Regions from separate parts of the Acetobacter sp. P1H12_c genome, predicted to be linked through region 3. Evidence: riboswitches for the same ligand, from Rfam matches in the RefSeq annotation. Region 3 holds a riboswitch; each other region holds the start of a gene.
The links. Region 3 has a riboswitch for cobalamin ahead of KP699_RS15315 (TonB-dependent receptor). Riboswitches for the same ligand answer to the same signal wherever they lie in the genome.
Positions count from the first base shown of each region.

Region 1: it holds a riboswitch for cobalamin, as region 3 does, so the genes downstream of both, KP699_RS07185 (CbtB-domain containing protein) here and KP699_RS15315 (TonB-dependent receptor) in region 3, are expected to answer to the same signal.
Region 2: it holds a riboswitch for cobalamin, as region 3 does, so the genes downstream of both, KP699_RS07055 (DUF1636 domain-containing protein) here and KP699_RS15315 (TonB-dependent receptor) in region 3, are expected to answer to the same signal.

Region 1 is NZ_JACRVR010000009.1:29,592-36,632, forward strand. It holds gene KP699_RS07165 (helix-turn-helix domain-containing protein) at 1-162, shown strand, start outside; gene KP699_RS07170 (hypothetical protein) at 184-387, opposite strand; gene KP699_RS07175 (glucosyltransferase domain-containing protein) at 495-1,982, opposite strand; gene KP699_RS07180 (CbtA family protein) at 2,105-2,824, opposite strand; gene KP699_RS07185 (CbtB-domain containing protein) at 2,846-3,070, opposite strand; cobalamin riboswitch at 3,107-3,242, opposite strand; gene KP699_RS07190 (adenosylcobinamide-GDP ribazoletransferase) at 3,377-4,231, opposite strand; gene cobT (nicotinate-nucleotide--dimethylbenzimidazole phosphoribosyltransferase) at 4,228-5,346, opposite strand; gene cobU (bifunctional adenosylcobinamide kinase/adenosylcobinamide-phosphate guanylyltransferase) at 5,487-6,041, shown strand; gene KP699_RS07205 (glycerophosphodiester phosphodiesterase family protein) at 6,059-7,041, opposite strand, start outside.
Region 2 is NZ_JACRVR010000009.1:16-7,056, forward strand. It holds partial or broken gene KP699_RS07050 (MFS transporter) at 1-768, shown strand, start outside; cobalamin riboswitch at 807-1,069, shown strand; gene KP699_RS07055 (DUF1636 domain-containing protein) at 1,230-1,682, shown strand; gene cobW (cobalamin biosynthesis protein CobW) at 1,679-2,740, shown strand; gene cobN (cobaltochelatase subunit CobN) at 2,758-6,447, shown strand; gene KP699_RS07070 (cobyrinate a,c-diamide synthase) at 6,444-7,041, shown strand, end outside.
Region 3 is NZ_JACRVR010000055.1:3,052-10,092, forward strand. It holds gene rfaE1 (D-glycero-beta-D-manno-heptose-7-phosphate kinase) at 1-102, shown strand, start outside; gene KP699_RS15295 (AGE family epimerase/isomerase) at 99-1,319, shown strand; gene KP699_RS15300 (replicative DNA helicase) at 1,390-2,904, shown strand; gene KP699_RS15305 (PepSY domain-containing protein) at 2,901-4,352, opposite strand; gene KP699_RS15310 (hypothetical protein) at 4,349-4,759, opposite strand; cobalamin riboswitch at 4,798-5,009, opposite strand; cobalamin riboswitch at 5,137-5,347, shown strand; gene KP699_RS15315 (TonB-dependent receptor) at 5,434-7,041, shown strand, end outside.

The DNA.
Region 1 (7,041 bases), on a different contig from region 3:
AGCGTGGAATATCGGCTGACACCCGCAGGCCAGATTTTTATTGAACCGATAGAAATGCTCTACACATGGGCCATAGACCACACGGCAGATCTTGACGCTCTGGCCGCCCAGCAGGCCGCCGGGTCCACAGCCCAGACGGCGGACGCTGAAGAGGACCCGTAACGCTCTGCCTGAGCGGCAGCGTTATTTTTTACGGGTTTTCTGGCGGTAAACGGCGAGGACCAGCAGCAACTGCATCCCTGCCAGACCACCATCAAGCAGCCCTTTTTCAAAATCTGCGACCGGAAGATTTGAGACAGCCAGCATCAGTAACGGCGCGAAGGGAATGAGAAGCAGGGTCTGCAAGGACTTGTTTTCAACAGCTTTTGCTTTGCACCGTGTACGCATTTTCCAGATCCTTTTCCGGCAAACGACTCACTGACAAACCGTAATAAAAAAGCTGGCATATCCTCAGGCAGGGCGCAAGAGCCTTTGCTGCGTGGCCGCTCCGTGCGTCACAGCCCTGTCAGGCGTGAGGCAAACCTGTGCCCGTCCCGGTACACCGCAAAGCGGGGTGTTTCATGCAGCAGGTGGCTGGTCTTCAGCAGGGCATGCGCCGTTTCCCATTCCGCAGGCGTATGTTCCCGGCTGTCTATGCCCACCTGCCGCAGGCGGATATAGCCAAAAAACGCATCATCACTCATTTGCTGGCGCGGCAGCACGTCCGCCAGATAGGGCAGGGCGGTAATAGCGTTCCGCACAATGGGGGCCTCTGCTTCCGTGCCGTAGAGGAACAGATCATCTCCGGGGCGGAAACCGGCTTCATCCAGCATGCTGGCCAGCCGTTCCACCTGCTCCTTTTCAAACTGTTCCTGGGCCTGCATGGCGTTTCCAAAATCAAAGGACACCACATAAAAATACAGGAGCGGCACAACCGCCAGCCAGCGGAGTTTCTGGCCCACAGCCGTCTGTAGAAAAAACAGATTGGCCAGAATAACGCAGGCGGAAAAGGACATAAAAATCCGTGGCGCAATGACCGTATCCGCCAGAATCAGCACAATCCCCGGCACCAGCAGCACAAGGAGAAATGGCACGCTCACCAGTGCCAGCGCGTTCAGCTTTGCAACTCTGTCCGCCCGGCGCAGGGCTGGCAGCACACCAGACCACACAAACGCCGCCCCGAGCGCATAAAACAGGCCCAGAACAACGCCCGGCCCGCCGTGCAGAAGGGAGGCCAGCAGGGCGCGCGCCTGTTGCAGGTTGCTCCACAGCATTCCGGACAGCACATCATGCAGGCTCATGGTCCCGCTATGGGGGCCAGCGTAGGAGCCATGCACAAAATGGCGGATAATCACAAAGTGATACACACCATAGGTTACGCCCAGTGCGGCCATCCGCAGGCCCAGCGCCCGCCATGCCGCCTGATCCCGCCCCTCACAGGTGTCACACACAAACAGAAGCACGGCGAGGGCCAGAAATGTGTTCAGCGCTGGCTGATAAAAACACATGACCGCAAACAGAAAAGCCGCGCATGTGGCAAACAGCCGCCGACCAGACCAGCCCTCCGGCACCAGCGCCGCCAGAACCGCGCAGCTCTGGGCCATAAGCATCGGCAAGGCGTCGAATTTATAAGACAGATTTTCCAGAAAAAACGGCTGCACCGCCAGCGGCAGGGCGCACAGGCAGACGGAAAGATCATCCATCCTGCGCCCGCGCAACAGCCGCGCGGCCAGCAACGCCCCGCTGCATGAAAGGGCCAGCAGGCCCAGAATCTGCCCCAGCGGAGCAAGATCAAGAACATTGCGGCTGCGCAAACCCAGCGTGTTCATCAGGAATGTCGAGAAAATGCGCCCGCTGCGGCTCCATGTGTAGCCGTATAAAACGCGCGCGTTATCATCCATATACGGCACGTTGACCAGAAAAATGGGCAGAGCAAACAGGCAGCTTAACAGGAAAAGCAACCAGACATGTCTGGAATGTAGTTTAGGCCAGCTCTGGTCCATATCCGCCACACAGCTCCTTCTGGTCACTAGGGTGCTGGTGTCTGTTATCGCATCATCTGTTTTTCAGAAAGAGCAGGGAGGGAGAAATACCCCTCACCTGCGCGCCACGCAGCGGGAGAGGCTCAGCTCCGGCTGCGGCCCAGCAGCACCGGCGTTGCCAGCGCGCCAAAAATCAGCCCCATGCTGCCCCACAGCACCACCTGCATGCCAAGGGCGGCCTCGCGGAAACGCCACAGCACCACGGCAGGAAATCCGTCAGGTACCTCATTCACATCCGGCAGGCCAAACTGCACAAGGGCGGCCAGCCCCACAAAGACAGCGCCACCGCACAGCCAGCCGGTCCAGTTATCGCGCACCTGCGCCACTTTCTGGCCAATCAGGCAGGCAATGGCCGCCACACAGATGGAAAGCGCAATCATGACAAAATAGGTTTCCGTCCGCAGCGCCAGCGTGGCGGGGTTCCCCACGGCAGGCGGGTTGGGCGGGTATTTCAGGTCCGGCACCAGCACCACGGTCACAAACCCGGCGGCAGCCAGCAGAAGCGCCAGCACGCGGGGGGAGGAGAAAGAAAGCCGCCCGTAGGCAAAGGAAAACACCAGCGCAAACAGCCCACCAAACCCCGCGCCATAAAGCAGCGTGGCGGTGGCCAGACCATAACTGGCCTGCACGGACCGGCTGACCATTTCCGGCTCCGGCGCAGCCCCTTCCGCCGCGCTGCGCGCAGCCTCAAACGCAATGGCCAGCGCCACCTGTGGTTCCCCAAACAGGCGGGCAAACGCAAAGGCAAGTGCAGCCGCAAGGCACCCGGCAATCATGCCGCGTGCCAGCAAACGTCCAGCAATCATCAGAAAAAACCCTGCGGTTTAGTGGCAGGGAAAGCCCAGCAGATGGCGGCCATCATGCACAAATTCATGCACTTCATGCCCGGAAATCAGGGAAACAGCCCCCTGTTCCGCCCCCACAAAATACAGCATCAGCACGGACAGCAGCAGGCCAAACACGGCCCAGGGCAGCAAGGCGCCAACGGGAATGGCAACGGGGGCAGGTGCGGCAATACCCTGCGCGCGGGGGGAGGAAGGATGCATCATCAGACAGGCTCCGCTGGTAAAAACGCGTTCCGCGGTGAACAGAAAAACAAGGCTGGAGGTCTGACTTCCCGCTTGCAGCAAGCGGATTACAGTGGCGCGACCGTGCCGGATTTCCACCAGCTTCCCCAGATCAGCCTTTAGTCTGAACGGCCCCTGCGCCCCTGTCAATTTATTCAGCCTCCGTCTGACACCCCTCGTCTGGCACCCTCCGTCTGGCAACCGCCCGTCTGGCGTGCATCCACAGGGCTCTTGCCTGCACTGTCTTAATTGTTCTTGCGTGTTGCCCGGTTTTGCGCGCGGTGCGCCTCAGAGCACGGTTGTCAGAGCGGGCAGCACACAACATTCCGTAACAATTGCCGCGGCGCCCAGCACATCTCCCGTATAGCCTCCCAGCATCCGGCGGGCCGCGCCTCCCACCAGAAAGCAGGCCATCAGAGCAGCCCCCGTAGCTACAAGCCCGGACTGGAGCCACATCAGATTTTCACGGGAAAGCCAGCCGCCCATCGTTGCGGTGGGAGCGTAGAGCATTTCCCGCAGTATCCCGCCCATACACCCCGCAGCCAGAAGCAACCCCAGCCATAGAGGCCTGCGCGGCAGCGGACTGAGTGAGCGGGCCAGACCGTCGGGCCGGGCCGGGGGCAGGCAGGCGGCCAGAACCAGCAATGCCACGCGCGCCAGACAGCCGGACACAACCAGCGCCAGCACCGCCATAGTTGCAGGAAGCGCCGCAACAGCGGAGGCCCGCACCAGCAGGCTCAGGCTTAAGGCCAGCACGCCGTAACTGCCAGTCAGGCTATCGCGCATAATCTCCAGCCGACGCTCCCGCGTGGCCCCGCCGCAGCCGTCCGCCATGTCAGCCAGTCCGTCCTCATGCAGGCCGCCGGTCAGCACACACTGGAAGGCCAGCGCCAGCCCCGCCGCAGGCAGAGCCGCCATATGGCTCAGCCGCAGCAGCCAGAACAGCATCCCCACCAGCCCGCCAAGGCCCGCGCCGATCAGCGGCCAGCACCAGATAGAACGGCCCATAGGCCAGAGCGCCGTGCTGGCCCGCTGCGCGGGGGACAGCAGCCAGCTTACCGGCAGGCGCGTCAATAAACTCAGCCCACAGGCCACATCCAGCCGCACCCGGGCCACACAGGATTCAGCCGGGGCAGGCTTCATTCTGTACGGCCTGAAACCGCAGCCTGCGTAAAAGTCGCCATGCCATTATGGCACGCCACCGCCGCCCGCAGCAGCGGGACCGCCAATGCCGCGCCGGAGGCTTCCCCCAGCCGCAAACCAAGGTCCAGCAACGGCACCAGCCCCAGCTTTTCTGCGAGCCGCGCATGGCCTGCCTCGGCGGAACAATGGGAAAGGCGCGTATGGGCCAGTCCCCCCGTTGCAGCCAGCCGCGCCAACGGAGCCACCGCAGCCGTGCAGACAAATCCATCCAGCAGCACCGGAATGCCGGAATGCCGCGCCGCCAGCGTCGCCCCCAGCAAAGCCGCGAGTTCATACCCGCCGAGCCTGCGGGCTATTTCCAGCGGGTCATAGGCAGGTGTTACCGCGCCCAACCGCTTTGCGTGTTCGCTCTTCGCCGCAGAGGCCCCCTGTGTCGCCGCCACTTCTGCCTTATGGTGCGCCAGAGCGGCATCAATCACCCGCGCTTTATGCGCCACGCCGGGGGCATCCAGCCCGGTGCCGCGCCCGGCCCAGTCGGCCCCGGTGCCGCCAAACAGAGCCGCCGCCAGAGCCGCTGCCGCCGTGGTGTTGCCAATGCCCATTTCTCCCAGACACAGCAGGTCACATGGACGCAGCACGGCGTTATACCCTGTTTGCACCGCGTCCAGAAAGGCTTCTTCCGTCATGGCCGGGGCCGTGGTGAAATCCGCCGTGGCAGCCAGCCCGCGCACAGGCACAACCTGCAACGTCGCACCCGCCACACGGGCAAGCTGGTTGATGGCAGCCCCGCCTTGTTCAAAATTCTGCACCATCTGGGCCGTCACATCCTGCGGCCAGGGGGAAACGCCCTGCCGCACGACGCCATGATTGCCCGCAAAAATCAGAATCTGCACCCGGTCCAGCCGGGGCTGCGCCCGCCTCTGCCAGCCGCCCAGCCACTGTGTCAGCTCTTCCAGCCGCCCCAGACTGCCCGCCGGTTTGGTCAGTTCGGCCTCACGGGAGGCAATCTGCTGCTGAGCCACAGCATCCACCCCCGGCAGCGCGAGGCATGCAGCGCGCAGGGCGGCGAGGGACGCAAACGGAGGAGCAGGAGTGGGGGAGGAAGCTGGTGGCATGACCCTGAATTTATGCTGTTATAAACGCCATACTGACATGGCAGCAGGAAAGCGGATAGCGCATGAACACTCTCTCGCTCAAGGCAGACACTGCCCCTCCGTCGGGCCAGCAGCCCACAGCCTCGCCCGCTGCGGCGGTTATGCCGGAACAGGAGACAGCCCTGCTCCCCGCAGGCCTGCCTGGCACAACATTAGTTCTGGGCGGTGCGCGGTCTGGCAAGAGCCGCCATGCGGAAGCCCTGATTACAGCGTTGCCCGCCCCGTGGGTCTACCTTGCCACAGGCCGCGCGTTTGATACGGAAATGCAGGAGCGCATTGCCCACCACCGTGCCAGCCGGGCGGAGGGCTGGCAGACAGTAGAAGAGCCATTTGCCGTGGCCGATGTTCTGCGCGCCCACGCCACGCGCCCGGTCCTGCTGGATTGCCTGACCCTGTGGCTGACCAACCTGCTGCTGGAAGAGCGGCGTATTCCGGACGCTACACACGCGCTGCTCGCTGCACTGGCGGAGCGGCGTGCCCCCACTGTGCTGGTCGGGAATGAGGTCGGGCTGGGGATCGTGCCGGAACACAAACTCGCCCGGCAGTTCCGGGATGAAGCCGGTCTGCTTCATCAGCGGCTGGCCGCACAGGTCGGGAAAGTGCTGTTCATTGCGGCCGGATTACCGCTTGTCTTAAAAGAACCACCCCCGGCCTGACATAGCGGGTTCTCTGCTCAGAGCTGATCTACCGCCATCCGGCCAATTGCCGGGTCGTCTGTAAAAAACCCGTCCAGCCCCATATCCAGATACCGCCGGATATCGGCAATAGACCCGGCGACATTGCGGGCGGCGTCGCCCTCTCCATTGCGCAACTGGCGCGGCAGGAAATAGTTTTCCGGGCGGCAGGTATAAGCATGCACCAGCAGGCCCGCCGCATGGGCATCCTCCACCAGAGAGGACGGTTCAAGCCAGTTCCCCTGTGCATCACGCGGAATAAGGTCAGTCAGGGACGGGCCAATCACATCCGCATAGCGCCGCACGTCTTGCAGGCCAGCGGGGGTCATCAGGTCCGCGAATGTGGTTTTCTCGCCCAGGGCGGCCAGATCAGGCGGCACTTCCTTCCGCTCTCCCATCAGCAGCATCAGCCGCGCCTGCGGGTTGATGGTCCGCACATCTGCCCCGATGCGTTTCAGGTTGCCTGTTTCAAAGGACTGCACTTCCAGCGGAGCCGTGCGGGTATAGTTATGCGCGGCAATCGTCCGTAAAAACACCGCTTCCGGGTCAAACCCGAGGGCGTGGAAATGCGTGGAGTGTTTGATCTCGGGGATCAGCCCCAGAACACGCCCGCGCGCCGCGGCTTCCGCCGCAACGCAGTCAATCATTTCCTCAAAAGTCGGAATGTCAAAATGCCCGTCATAGCGGGTATTATGCACCCGCAGTCTGGCCAGCCGTTCTTTCGCCCGCAGGGTTTTCAGTTCGGCGAGGGTAAAGTCCGTCGTAAACCAGCCGGTTTCTGTTTTGCCATCAATGCTGAGGCTGCGTTTACGGCTGGCAAATTCCGGCCGCTGCGCCACGTCGGTCGTCTCGGCAATATTGGCTTCATGGCGGCAGATCATCACGCCGTCTTTGGTCATCACAAGGTCCGGCTCAATAAAGTCCGCCCCGTCCGCAATGGCTTTCACGTAGGAGGCCAGTGTGTGCTCCGGCCGCAGGGCCG
Region 2 (7,041 bases), on a different contig from region 3:
GTTCTGGGGGTGCCGGGGGCAGCGGCGCTCGGGCATTTTGCGGGCTGGCGTATCGCGATGCTGGTTGTGGCGGGGCTGGCAGCGTTTCTGACTGTGCTGATTGCCGTCTGCCTGCCGCCCGTTGTCAAACCGGCGGGGCGTCCGTCCGGTCCGTATAAGGCCCCGCGTGAGGCTGTGCGCGCCTTCGGGTGGGTTGTGGCGGCAAACGCCATGTTCTTCCTCGCCCATAATGTTGTGTACACCTATATCGCTCCGGTGCTGATGGCGCATGGCCTGCCCGAGCAGTCCGTGAGTCTGGCCTTGCTGATTATTGGGGTTCTGGGGCTGTCCGGCCTCTGGGCTTCCGGCCTGATGGTGGATCGCTGCCCGCGTGTGGGGATGCTCGGCGCAGGAGTGGTCATGGCGTGCGCAATTGCGCTGCTGGGCGGTACGCTGGTGCCGGGCTGGGGGAGTGTGGCGGTTGTCTGCCTCTGGTGCGCGGCCTATGCCTGCATCATTCCGTTCATCATGTCCGGGGCGATCCGCACCCGCGCCACCTCGGCGGATACGGCGGGGGCGGCGGTCAACAGCACCAGCAATATCGGTATTCTGCTTGGCTCGGCCCTTGGGGGGCAGCTTTTGTCCGCGTATGGCGTTGCGGTTCTGGTGCCTGTTTCTGTGGCGCTGTGCTGTGTGGCCATGCTGGTAGTGGTGCTGAGCGGCAATGCCTTTCCCGTCAGGCTGGCGGAGCATGAGGACGAAGAGGCGGCAGAACAGGTCTGCTCATAAAGCGCCCGGCTTACGGCTTGAAAAATACCGGTATTATGCGATGCTTGCCGCATGATGGTGTCCCGCGAGGGATGAAAAGGGAAGACCGGTGCGCAGCATCCGCTGCAAGGCCGTCGCTGCCCCCGCAACTGTAAGTGATTGCATGGTCCGCTATGGGCCTGCCGCCTCTGGCGGGCAGGTCCATGCCACCGGCTCCGGTAAGGGGACCGGGAAGGCAGCCGGACCCGCAGGCTGCAAGGTTTATTCCGCGCAGGCCCGCACGACACAAGCCAGGAGACCTGCCATCATCCGCGCTGCCCTCCGGGGCGGGCGGCTGTCTGAGGTGTCGTGTCCGGCGGGGTGCCCGGAAGACGAGGGTGCGCGGGGCTGGCGCATCACTCCTGTGCCTGCAGGAGCACTGTGCATGCACTCCGTTTAAGGGCCGCATCCTCCCAGAGCGGCGCCTGATCGGGAATTTTTTTATGCCTGCGTCTGTTCCGCATTCCGCCCCGTCCTCCCACGCGCCGCCTGCCGTGGCAGAAGGCCCGGTGCTGCATGTCTGCACCACCTGCCGGCGCGGCGGCCCCGGCATGGATCACCCTCCGGGAGCACAGTTGCTGGACCGCCTGACGGCCCTGCTGGAGGCCTCACAACAGGACTGCCCAGTCACGCTGCGTCCCGTTGCCTGTCTGGCATCGTGTGACCGCGGGTGTACGGCGGCCATTGCCATGCCGGGCCGCTGGACCTGGCTGCTCGGCCATCTGGGGCCGGAAAAGGCGGAAGATCTTCTGGCCTATGCGCGGCTCTATGCAGCCTCGGCCAAAGGCACGGTCATGCCGTCCCGCCGTCCGGCCTCTCTTTCTGATATGATTCTGGGCCGCGTGCCCGCTACCCTCTACCCTGAGGCCACAGTTTCTGAACAGGAGCCGTCATGACCGCATCCACCCGCGTTCCCGTCACCATCATCACAGGCTTTCTGGGGGCGGGCAAAACCACGCTCCTGCGCCATATCCTGCAAAAAGCGCAGGGCCACCGTATTGCCGTTGTCGTGAATGAATTCGGCTCTCTGGGCATTGATGGAGAAATCCTGCGCGGCTGCGGCGTGGAAGGCTGCCGGGAGGATGATATTGTGGAACTCACCAATGGCTGCCTGTGCTGCACCGTGGCGGATGATTTCCTGCCCACCATGGAAGCCCTGCTGGACCGGGCCGACCCGCCGGAACACGTGGTGATTGAAACCTCCGGCCTTGCTTTGCCTAAGCCGCTGCTTAAAGCCTTTGGCTGGCCCACCGTGCGCAGCCGCATGACGGTGGATGGCGTCATCACGGTGCTGGATGCCCCCGCCGTCGCCTCCGGCCGCTTTGCGGATGATCCGGAGGCCGTGGCAAAACAGCGCGAGGCCGATCCCTCACTGGATCATGACAACCCTCTGGCGGAAGTGTTTGAAGACCAGCTTAACGCGGCGGATCTGATTGTTCTGAACAAGACGGACCTGCTGGATGCCGCACAGCTTGATGCGGTGGAAGCAGAGATCAAAACCCTCTGTCCGCGCCCGGTGCGCATTATCCGCGCGCAGGATGGCAAGGTGGACCCCGCCGTGCTGCTGGGTCTGGGGGCGGAAGCCGAGGCTGATCTCCAGTCCCGTCCGTCGCACCATGATGCGGAAGATGGCGAGCATGAGCATGATGATTTTGAAAGTTTCGTCGTCACCGTGCCGGAACAGCTTTCCGTCGAACGCTTTCTGACCCTGTTGCAGGACGTGGCGGCCCGGTATGACGTCCTGCGCATGAAGGGCTTTGCCAGCGTGCAGGGCAAGCCCATGCGGCTGGCCGTGCAGGGTGTCGGCACCCGCTTCCGGCATGAGTTTGACCGCCCCCTGACCCCGCAGGAGGCCCGCACCGGCCGCATTGTGGTCATCGGGCAGAAAGGGCTGGATCAGGCTGCGATTACGGCCGCGCTGGCGGCAGATCCGTCCGCAACGTCCGCCGGTTAAGCAGGCGGCCAGCTCCCATGCACCTCCTTGTGCGGGACAGCCGGACGCTGGATGAGCAGGACGTGGCGGAAGACCTCGGCCTGCCTCCGGCGGAACTTGTAGTCCTGTCCTTTACGGAAAGTGACCTGCTCGGCCTGCTGCACGCACAGGCACGGCTGAAGGTCGGTCCGCGCGGGGAGGGGGAGCCGCTGCCCTCTCTTCAGGTCACCAGCCTTGCCCGGCTGCGGCACCCCATGTCGGTCGATCTGTATCTGGAGACCACGCTGGCGCAGGCGCGTTGTGTGGTGGTGCGGCTGCTCGGCGGGCTGGATTACTGGCGCTATGGCGCTGAGGAACTCGCGGCATGGTGCCGGGCGCACCATATCCCGCTGGCTCTGCTCCCCGGAGAAGCCCGGCCACAGCCGGATGCCGGTGCCCCGCTGTCGGATGATAGCCGTCTGGCGGATCTCTCCACCGTGTCGGGTGAAATACGCAGGCGGCTGAACGGGTTTTTTCAGTATGGCGGTGCTCACAATATGGAGCATGCCCTGCGCCTGATGGCCAGCCTCGCCGGGCAACGCGCGGATGATGGCGCACGGCCGGAACCCCTGCCGCCGTGGGGAGTGTACCGCACAGTTGCAGCATGCACAGATCTTAAAACAGAAGATGCAGCAACACTCAGTCAGGATTCTGTTCCTCTGCCAGAAGGCCACACGCTGCGGGCCACACTGATTTTCTACCGCGCCCATCTGATGGTGGGGGATATCGCAGCTCTGGACGCGCTGGCGGATGCCCTTGCCGCACAGGGCTGCGGGGTGGAGATGCTGTTTGTCACATCTCTTAAAGACCCTGCTGTTGCCAGTGGCGTTGCCGATGCGCTGAGAAATTTTCAGCCAGATATTGTCCTCAACGCGACCCTGTTTTCTTCCAGAACTCCGCAGGGGCATTCTCCGCTGGCGGTTGCCGGGGCGCCAATCCTGCAACTGCTCCAGCCGGGGGCGACACAGGAGGTCTGGGGGCGTAGCCCGCGCGGTCTCTCCCGGTCGGATCTCGCCATGCAGGCCGTGCTGCCAGAACTGGATGGCAGCATCGCAACACTCCCCATTTCCTTCCGGCAGGATGCGCCGCCTGGCCTGCCTGCGGCCCGCACGCCTTATCTGCCCGGTATCCGGCATACCGTGGCGCGGGCGCTGGCATGGGCACGCCTGCGGCATCTGGCTCCGGAGCAGAAGCGGGTTGGTATTATCCTCTCAGACTATCCGGGAGCCGGGCTTGCGCGGGAGACGGGGCATGTGGCCCATGCCGTGGGGCTGGACGGGTTTGCCAGTCTGGCCTCCATCCTCGCTCTGCTGCGGGCGGAGGGGTATCAGACCGGGCCAGCGCCTTTGCCAGACGCACAAACCCTCATAACTCTGCTGGCCCAGACGGCCCCACGCCCGCTGATAAGCCTCCCCACATACCACGCGCTGGCGGAGGAGCTGGATGCCGGGTTTATGGCGTCCGTCACGCAGGCATGGGGTGCGCCGGAGCAGGACCCATGCGTGCAGGAAGGCGCGTTCCATCTGCGCGCGCTGGAACTGGGGCACCTGACGCTTGCCGTGCAGCCAGACCGGGGGCGTCAGGCCGACCGGAAAGCCCGGTATCATGACCCGGATATCCCGCCCTGCCATGCCTATGTGGCGTTTTACCTGTGGCTGCGCAGCGTGCGGCGGCTGGACGCGCTGGTGCATCTGGGCACGCATGGCACGCTGGAATGGCTGCCGGGCAAGGCCGCAGCCCTTTCCGCCGCCTGCGCGCCTGCGGTGTTGACGGAGTCTTTGCCCGTTATTTACCCGTTTATCGTCAATAATCCGGGTGAGGCCGCCACCGCCAGACGGCGGCTCGGGGCCGTGACCATTGGCCACATGACGCCTCCGGTCCGGCAGGCTGACCTCTCGCCCGAAATGCAGGCGCTGGAACGGCTGATTGATGAATATGCCGAGGCCGATGGTCTGGACCCGCGCCGTGGCGCATTACTCCGCAAGGAGATTCTGGAAAAAGCCGCCCGGACCGGCGTGCTTTCAGAAAGTGGGGTCCGCCCCGGTGAGGAGGATGAGGCCGAAGCCCTCGCCCGTCTGGATGCATATCTGTGTGATGTGAAAGATTTGCAAATCCGGGACGGCCTGCATATTTTTGGCCAGACCGCGCCCGAGGCCGAGACCCTCGCTCAGACAATTCTTCAGGCCTGTGCGCCACAGGCAGACACACCACAGCCAGACAGTGCGCAGGGTCTTTCCGGCCAGATGGATCCACTTCCGTCAGAGCAGACCGCACCCCTGTTCCAGACTATTACCGACCGCATCCGTCAGAGCGGCCCGGCGGAAGCGCAGGCGCTTCTCGCGGCTCTTGCAGGCCGGTTTGTCGCCCCCGGTCCCGCCGGTGCGCCTACGCGCGGGCGGCTGGATGTTCTGCCCACCGGGCGGAACCTCTTCACGCTGGACCCACGTGCGCTGCCAACGCCCTCCGCCATGGTGCTGGCTGAAAAAATGGAAAAACTGCTGCTCACCCGGCATATGCAGGAGCAGGGGGAACCGCTGACCCATCTGGTCATGGATTTGTGGGGCTCAGCCAGCATGCGCACCGGCGGGGAGGATATGGCCCTCGCACTCCGGCTGATGGGGGTTACGGTGCAGCGCGCCGCAGGCACCGGGCATGTCAGCGGGTTTGAAATCATTCCGCTGCCCGTGCTCAACCGCCCGCGGGTGGATGTCACGTTGCGTATTTCCGGCCTGTTCCGGGATGCCTTCCCAGACCAGATCGCCCTGTTTGATCAGGTGGTGCAGGCCGTTGCCAGCCGTCGGGAAGCCGCGGAGTGGAACCCTCTGGCCGCCAGCGTACAGGGGCTGGAGGGTGCGGCCCGAACCCGTGCGACCGCCCGCATTTTTGGCGCAGCGTCCGGTTCTTACGGCACGGGGCTGGAGGACGCCCTGCACACCGGCACGGGGGCGGATCAAGCGGCCCTTGGTCAGGCATGGCTTGAAAATTCCGCATGGACTTACGGCGGCGGCCGGGATGGCGGGCAGGATACCGCGATCCTCGCCCGGTTACTGGGGCAGGCGGATGCCGTGCTGCATGTGCAGGACCACGCGGAAACCGATATGCTGGAAAGCCCGGAAAATGCCGCGCATGAGGGCGGACTGGCCGCAGCGGCGGCGGCCCTCGGAGCCAGCCCGGCTCTCTGGCATGGCGATACCTCCCGGCCGGAAAGCCCGCGCCTGCGTGCCACCGCGCAGGAAGTGGCCCGCATTGTGCGCGGGCGGCTGGCCAACCCGGACTGGATTGCCGGGATGCAGAAGCACGGCTACGCAGGCGCTGCGGAACTGGCGCGTGGGCTGGAGGCCCTGCATGGGTTTGCCGCCACCCTGCCACAGCGGTTTGACCAGCAGTTTGACAGGGTTTTTGCCGCCACACTGGGGGATAGCGCGTGTGATACGTTCCTCCAGCGCACCAATCCCGCCGCGCGGGAGGCCATGCGCGCCCGCTTTGCGGACGTCTGGCAGCGTGGCCTGTGGCACCCGCGCGGCAACAGTGTGGCGCAGGTGCTGGAAGGCGGTCTGCCGCCCGTGCTGCATGCCGCCGCCGGCCCGGAAGTTTCCCCACAAATGCCCGAAGACCAGATGGTCCGCGAACAGACGTTAAATGCGCAAGGGTCTCAGCAGAACTCTCACACGCCGGGGGAGCGCGCATGAGCGTCCGTGCAATTATGGTGGCCGCCCCGCGCTCCGGCGGCGGGAAAACTACCGTTACGCTGGCGCTGCTGGCGGCCTTCCGGCGGCGCGGTATCCGGGTGGGGGCGGCAAAAACCGGCCCGGACTATATTGACCCGGCCTTTCATGCCGCCCTGACAGGCCGCCCCGGCCTGAATCTGGATAGCTGGTGCATGAACCCGGCCCTGCTGGCCGCAACGCTGGAGGCTGCCCGGCAGGATGTAGACCTTGTGGTGGTGGAATCCGCCATGGGGTTGTTTGACGGGCTTGTGGCACCGGAGGGTGCACGCGGCGCACCGTCAGACATCGCTTCGCGCTTCAATATTCCCGTGCTGCTGGTGCTGGATGTCTCAGGGCAGGGCCAGACGGTCGGGGCCGTGGCGCATGGTTTTGCCACATGGCAGCCGGAGGTGCAGGTGGCAGGCGTCGTGCTGAACCGCGTGGCCTCTCCCCGCCATGCCCGCCTGACAGAAGAGGCCATTCGGGCGGCGGGCCTGCCGGTCTGTGGCACCTTGCTCCGCCAGCCCGGCACTCCGCTGCCGGAGCGGCATCTGGGGCTGGTGCAGGCGCGGGAGC
Region 3 (7,041 bases):
GGTGCTGACCTTGTGGTGGGTAATGGGGGCGAGCTTGTGCTGGCCACGCTGGCCGCAGGGCATTCCACAACGGCTACGATTGGACGGATTCAGCAATCATGAGTCGCACATTGCCCCCCAACCCTCTGACAGATGCCCAGACCGACGGCGCACCGCTGCCTCTGGTTGCCGTGCGGGACCGGTTTTCGGACTGGCTGTTCCAGAAGGCTCTGCCGTTCTGGGCCACAACGGGGTGTGACGGCACCCCGCATGAGCTGGCTCTGCTGGGTGCGCAGGAACATCTCACGCTGGAGGGTGAGCCCGCTTTGCCGCCGTTCAAGCGGGTGCGGGTGCAGGCGCGGCAGTTGTTTGCGTTCTCATGGGCTGCGTTGCAGGGGTGGGAAGAGGGTGTGTCCCGTGCGCACGGCATTTTCCGGTTTATGCTGCATGCCCACCGGGAGGACGGGGGCTGGGCGCGCATCTTAACCCGTGAAGGCGCGGTGAAGGATGCCACGGCTGACCTGTATGATATCGCGTTTGTTGTGTTTGCTCTGGCCTGGTATGGGCGGCTGGAAGGCTCCGGCCGGGCGGAAAAACTGGCGCGGGACACTCTGGGCTGGGTGCAGCAGAATATGGCCACGCCGAATGGTGGCTTTCTGAACTGGCTGCCCGATGATGGTGCCCCCAGGCAGCAGAACCCGCATATGCATCTGCTTGAAGCCGCACTGGCTCTGTATGGTACCACGCATCATGAGGCCGATCTGGCTCTGGCCCATACGTTATATGAGTTGTTCCGGAACCGCTTTATGGACCCTGTTACGGGCACGCTGGGCGAGTTCTTTGCAAAAGACTGGCAGCCTGCCCCCGGTGAGGCCGGGCAGTGGGTGGAGCCGGGGCATCATTTTGAATGGGTGTGGCTGCTGGGGGAATATCAGCGCCTGACGGGCGTGGAGACGTCCGAACCTGCCATGCGGCTGGCCAGCTTTGCCACCCGCTTTGGCCTTGAGCCGGAGACGGGCCGGGTTCGGGATGTTCTGACGCGCGACGGGTCTGTTCTGCGCGGCGGCTCCCGCCTGTGGGTGCAGGGGGAAGCCCTGCGCGGTATCCTGAGCCGTGACAGGCTGGATAGCCGGGGGATTGCCGTCCGGCTGGCGGAAAATCTGCTGGACCATTATTTTACCGGCTGCCCGGTTGGCACATGGGTGGACCAGCTGGATGCGGCGGGCGCGCCGGCTGTAACCAAAATCCCGACCAGTTCCCTCTACCACATCATCACGGCGTTTGATGCGCTGGATCTGGCGGCAAAGCAGGCCACAAAGCCCGTTTTGCCAAAGCTGTAAGGCATGGGCGTTTTTCGGTTAAAGCCGGAAGACGGATGTGTCAGGACCTGATAAACGAAACGGCGTGAGTATGACCCAGACCCAACCCGCGCGGCAGGAAGAAGAAACGCTTCTGTCGCTCTCCCTTCGCCATCCTCCTGCCAACCTTGAAGCAGAGCAGGCCCTTCTGGGCGCGCTGCTGACAAACAACCGGGCGTATGACCGTGTTTCCGACTTTCTGACGGGCGCGCATTTTGCCAACCAGGTCAATGGTCGGATTTATGATGCCATTGCCCGCCGGATTGAAAACGGCCAGCTTGCGGACCCTGTTACGCTGCGGGCCGAGCTGGAAAATTCCGGAATCCTGAATGATGTCGGTGGTATGGCCTATCTGGCCAAACTGCTGACCTCCATGGTCGGCATTATCAACGCCGGGGATTATGGTCGCGCCATTCATGATGCGTGGATCCGCCGCCAGCTGATTGATATTGGCGAGACCGTGGTGAACAGCGCGTTTGGCACAATTTCTGATCTGTCCGGCCCGGACCAGATTGCCGCGGGGGAAGAGGCTCTGTTCCGCCTCGCGACTGAAAAAGGGCAGGACGGCGGCTTTGTGGTGTTTGACCGCGCCCTGACGGACGCCATTAAAACAGCGGAGCTGGCCTTCAAGCGGGAAGGGCACGTGTCCGGTCTGACCTCTGGCCTGCGGGATCTGGACAAGAAAACCGGTGGGCTGCACCCGTCGGATCTGATGATTCTGGCGGGGCGTCCCGCCATGGGTAAAACCGCGCTGGCGACCAAAATTGCCTTCTCCGCCGCGCGTGCGCTGATGATTGAGGCGGAAGAGAAAGGGCCGGGCGTGGAGCCAACCGGCACGGTGGCTATTTTCTCTCTGGAAATGTCGGCCGAGCAGCTGGCCACCCGTATTCTGTCCGAGCAGGCGGAAGTGTCCGGTGAAAAAATCCGTCGTGGGGATATCGGGCAGAAAGAGTTTGACCGCTTTGTGCGCGTCAGCCGTGAACTCTCCCGCCTGCCTCTGGTGATTGACGATACCCCGGCGATCTCACTTTCCGCCATGCGGACCCGCTGCCGCCGCCTGAAGCGCACGCGCGGGCTGAGCCTTGTGGTGGTGGATTACCTCCAGCTTATGCGTCCCTCCGTTGGCACACGCCCGGAAAGCCGCGTTCTGGAAATCTCCATGATTACACAGGGGTTAAAGGCGATTGCGAAGGAACTGGAAGTGCCGGTTATCGCGCTCTCCCAGCTCTCCCGTCAGGTGGAAAGCCGTGAAGATAAACGCCCGATGCTCTCGGATCTGCGTGAATCCGGGTCCATTGAGCAGGACGCGGATTCCGTGATGTTTGTGTATCGTGACGAATATTATCTCCAGCAGCGTATGCCCAAGGAAACAGCGTTTGATTCCATGGAAAAATACTCAGCCGCGCTGGATGACTGGCAACGTAAAATGAGCCTTGTGCATAATAAGGCCGAACTCATTCTGGAAAAACAGCGTCACGGCCCCACTGGCGTCGTGCATCTGTTCTTTGAAGGAGAGTTCACACGTTTTGCGGATCTGGATATGGTGCATGAGGAGCCGCATCACTAAGAGCGGCCCGCTGCACGCAGGCTGGTGCGGCGCAGCCGCCTGATGCCGATAAGAACGCCGGACAGAAAAACGCAGAACACGCCACACAATAATGGAACGGCAATGCTCCGGTGCATCAGGGTTCTGCGCAGTCCGGCCTGAAAGTCCAGATCATGAAACCCGTACACCAGCCAGCGGGATTGGCGGGCAGGGCCGTCCAGAATGGTCTGCACAGCGCCGGACTGTCCGTCCAGATAGGTCAGGGTGCCATCGGTCGCCTGTGCCCGCCAGACGGGAAAATGGCGTTGATGCGTGGGGCGGCTGAAGTAATAGGCATCCGCCTGCGTTAGAAAAGTCAGGTCGTCCGGCGTTTTCAGCAGGCCCGCTGGCTTAAGCATCAGGCTGATCTGCTCTGGGGTGAGAGGCGCTGGAGTCAGGGCTTCATCCAGTCTCCGGCTCTTGGGTCCGGTAGCGGTTTGCTCCGTGATCTGCATAAAAACTTTGCTGTTTAGAAAAGCCGTTTTTATGCCGGTGCATCCGGGTGGTGCGGCACTTATCAACCGTGAGAGAACCTGATGGATCTCCGCGCCGGTCGCCGTGCCAGTCACGCGCAGGGGACGGGTCGCGTTTGGATTGCTTTGAAACAGGCCTGCGGGAGACATGGTAAGCAGTCCGGTTGTAACCCATAAAAGGGCCAGCACACCAAACACCGCGCCACAGAGATGATGGACCCCATGCCACCCTTTATAAGGGGTAAAGGGGGCTGCGCGGCGCAGGCGCAAAACGCCAATCCACAGCCCGGTAACGGTGAGAAAAACTCCCGTGCCAGACAAAAGAATAACGACGTCGCTCCAAAGCGCCGGGTGCTTGCGCAGCACCGCCGGGTAAAGCCAGTGTGGAATAGCCCCAACCCATGCCCAGAGGCGGGTGGAGCGTGTTGTGGCCTGCATGACCTCTCCGGTCAGGGAGGAGACGTAAATCTGCGTGCGCGCCGCATCGGGAAACAGAAAGCGATAAAAGCCATTTTCCCGGCCATGAGTATCCAGAATCCACTGGTCGTCTGTGGTCAGGCCATCAAAGACGGGGCGGCCCTGTGCACCGGTGGCCCGCGCATATCGGGTGGCGCTGGTAGCGGCATCTTCCGGGGTGATGCGCCCCGCATGGCCGGTGCGCAGGTCCAGCGCAAAAGGTGGGCCTTCCTGTGGCGTGAGCGTCAGAACCGGTTCGTGCCCTACCATATTGATCTGAAAAGCCTGAAAGCGTTTTGTGCTGCCCAGTTTAGCCAATTCCGGAAGTATGGCGGGCCAGTGGATTTCCGTCGGAACACGGCGCAAGGCGTCTTCCTCCGGCTGAGGCCATGTGTGCCAGAGCATGACAAGGCCGGAGGCGCACCAGCCTGCCATCAGCAGGCCCATGCCAATACCCAGCCATCGGTGGGTCAGATACAGCGTCCGGCGGAAGGCCTTCATGCGGGGCTGTTATACAGCGCCATGGCGGCGTTCTGGGCGCCGCGCGTCCAGTGGACGGCCACATAGGCCCGCACAATGCGCTGCGCGGCAGCGGGCGGCATGTCCATCCTGAGGGCTGGCATGGCTTCAAGATAGTCAGAGGCGGTGAGGAGCAGCGGCCGGAAAGCCTCTTCCAGCACAGCGCCCCGCTCCCGGTGGGGGGCAGGCAGGGACGGGACCAGCTTGAGGAAGAGCGCGTGGCCGTTCTGGGCAATGACCTCCTCCTGCTCAGGGGGCGGCAGGTGCGCCAGATGCGCGGCCTGCAAGGCATGAGCGCGGGACGGGCAGGCGCTGAGCAGGCGGGCAAAAGCCGGATGATACGCCTCTTCTGGTTGAAAAGGCCGGGGGAAGGGGGAAAACGGTCCCACTGGTATACTCCTGCCTTCCGGTACATCCCGCCCGGCGGCGTGGTCTGAACGACAACAGCAGGTCTCCTGGCTCACGGTTAAACGTCCGTCTCCCGCCTTCCCGGTTGTGCACCAGTGGCGTGCCTTGCGGCAAAAAGACACGGACAAACCGCCTACAGTTGCGGGAGCAGCGACCGACTGAGCCGTGCGGCACGGCATACGGTCTTCCCTTTTAACCCGCCTGCGCGGGGCTGTTGACTGACAGGGAGAGACTGTACGCAAATGCCGGTTTTGCGCAACAGGCCGGTGTGCAACGTGCGGCACGGCCTGTGCCTTAGAGCCGTTTTTTATGGGGTATAAAGCTGCACGTTCGTTGACAAGGTTTTTCAGACCCTGTTTACGCTGCACGCAGCAATGGTGCTTTGTGGCTGCGTGCGCGGCCAGAAGGCTAAGAGGGAAATCGGTCCAAGCCGATGCTGCCCCCGCAACTGTAAGCTGAGAGGGCTTGCGGCGTTCATGCCACTTTCTGTGTCATCCACAGGGGGGAAGGCAGCCGCAGGACCCGAGGACCAGCAAGCCAGGAGACCTGCCATTGCGCCAAAGTCACGGACGGAGCTGCCATACGGGGTGATGTGGCGGCGAGGCACGGTTTGCTCAGTGCCTCCATCGCGGTGACGTTGTTTTGGAGCGAACCCGTGCGTCCAGTCTCTTATGCCCTCAGTCTTCTGTTCGGCATCAGTTGCGTGCCCGCCGCCTATGCGGCCACCCCTGATCCCTCAGACCCGAAAGCCAGTGCTGCCCATCCGTATAAAAAACGGACAGCAGTACCCCCGGCCAGAAAGGTGGCAGGCCCTGAATATATCACGGCTTATGGTAAAACCGCCCCTCTCCAGATGACACCCGCAGTCGGTGGGAAACTTGGCCTGTCCATCCAGCACACGCCGGGCACACTCAATGTGGTCTCGCATGATCTGATGATGCAGCGCGGTTATGCCCAGGCTGAGGCCGCGGCAGACAGCGCGCCGGGTGTTTCCTCTGGCGGGTCTCCGGGGTCGCCCGCGCAGCTGATGATGCGCGGCTTTACCGGCAACCAGATTCTGGTGCTGCATGATGGCCAGTATTTTGGCCCGACCACCATGGTCAACCGGCCTCAGAACACCTTCAATCTGGAAAGTGTGCAGGTGCTTAAAGGCCCGTCCTCCGTGTTGTATGGGCAGGGGGCCGTGGGCGGCACGGTGGATATGCGTAGCCGTACGCCCACGTTTGATGGCCCGCATGCCAACGCACTTGTATCCTACGGCAGTTTTAATACGTGGAACGCCGGGGTTGGCGGTTCCGTGCCGATTACGCAAACGCTGGCTTTGCGCACGGATTTCAGCCGGACATCGTCTGACGGATTTGTAAAAGGAGCCGACCCGCACTCGGATGATTTTACGACAACCTTGCTGTGGAAGCCGACGGAAAAGTTCACCGCGCGGCTGAGCATGGATTATCTGACGGACCGGCTTTCCACTTATTACGGCACGCCGCTGGTGGATCTCTCGCAAACAGGCGGACGTGTGGGTGGTCTGCTCAGTTCCAGCAAAGGGCTGGGCCTTACCCGTGCGTCCCTGTGGCGGTACTATAACGTGCGGGATGGCAAGGCCGGGTCTGTCAACGCGACGCCCACACTGCATCTGGACTGGCGGGTGAACAGCCATGTTCTGTTTCATAACAGCAGCTATTTCATTTATTCTAAACGACGCTGGAACAACGCGGAAAGCCTGACTTACATCAGCGCCCCCGGCCAGACGGATGCCGCAGGCAATGCCATTGCCCCCGGCAGCATCAGCCGGGACCGGTTTTATGTGTATCAGAACCAGCATCAGGTTGGGGATACGCTGCACGGGCAGTTTGATTTTTCCATTTTCGGCATGAAGAACCGTTTTGTGCTGGGAGGCGACGCCTACTATCTGCGCTTCATCCGCAACCGGGGTTTTCCGGCTGCGGACTATGCGGACAGCGTCTCTCTTGTCAGCCCGGACGCCACGCCACTTGGGGCGTTTTCCGGGGAATACCCGTATATGAAATCCCCCACCACGATGGTGCAGGCGGGCCTGTTTCTAGAGGACGTTCTGACCATCCGGGATAATCTGCGTCTTGTGGGCGGCTTCCGGTATGACTGGCTCGCACTGGACCGGCAAAACTACCGGCAGAATGGGCAGTTTAACGCCGCAACCAGTTTTAAGGGCCACTACAACCCGGATAATTTCCGTATCGGTCCGGTGTTTGATCTGACAAAAAATGTCAGCCTTTACGGGGTA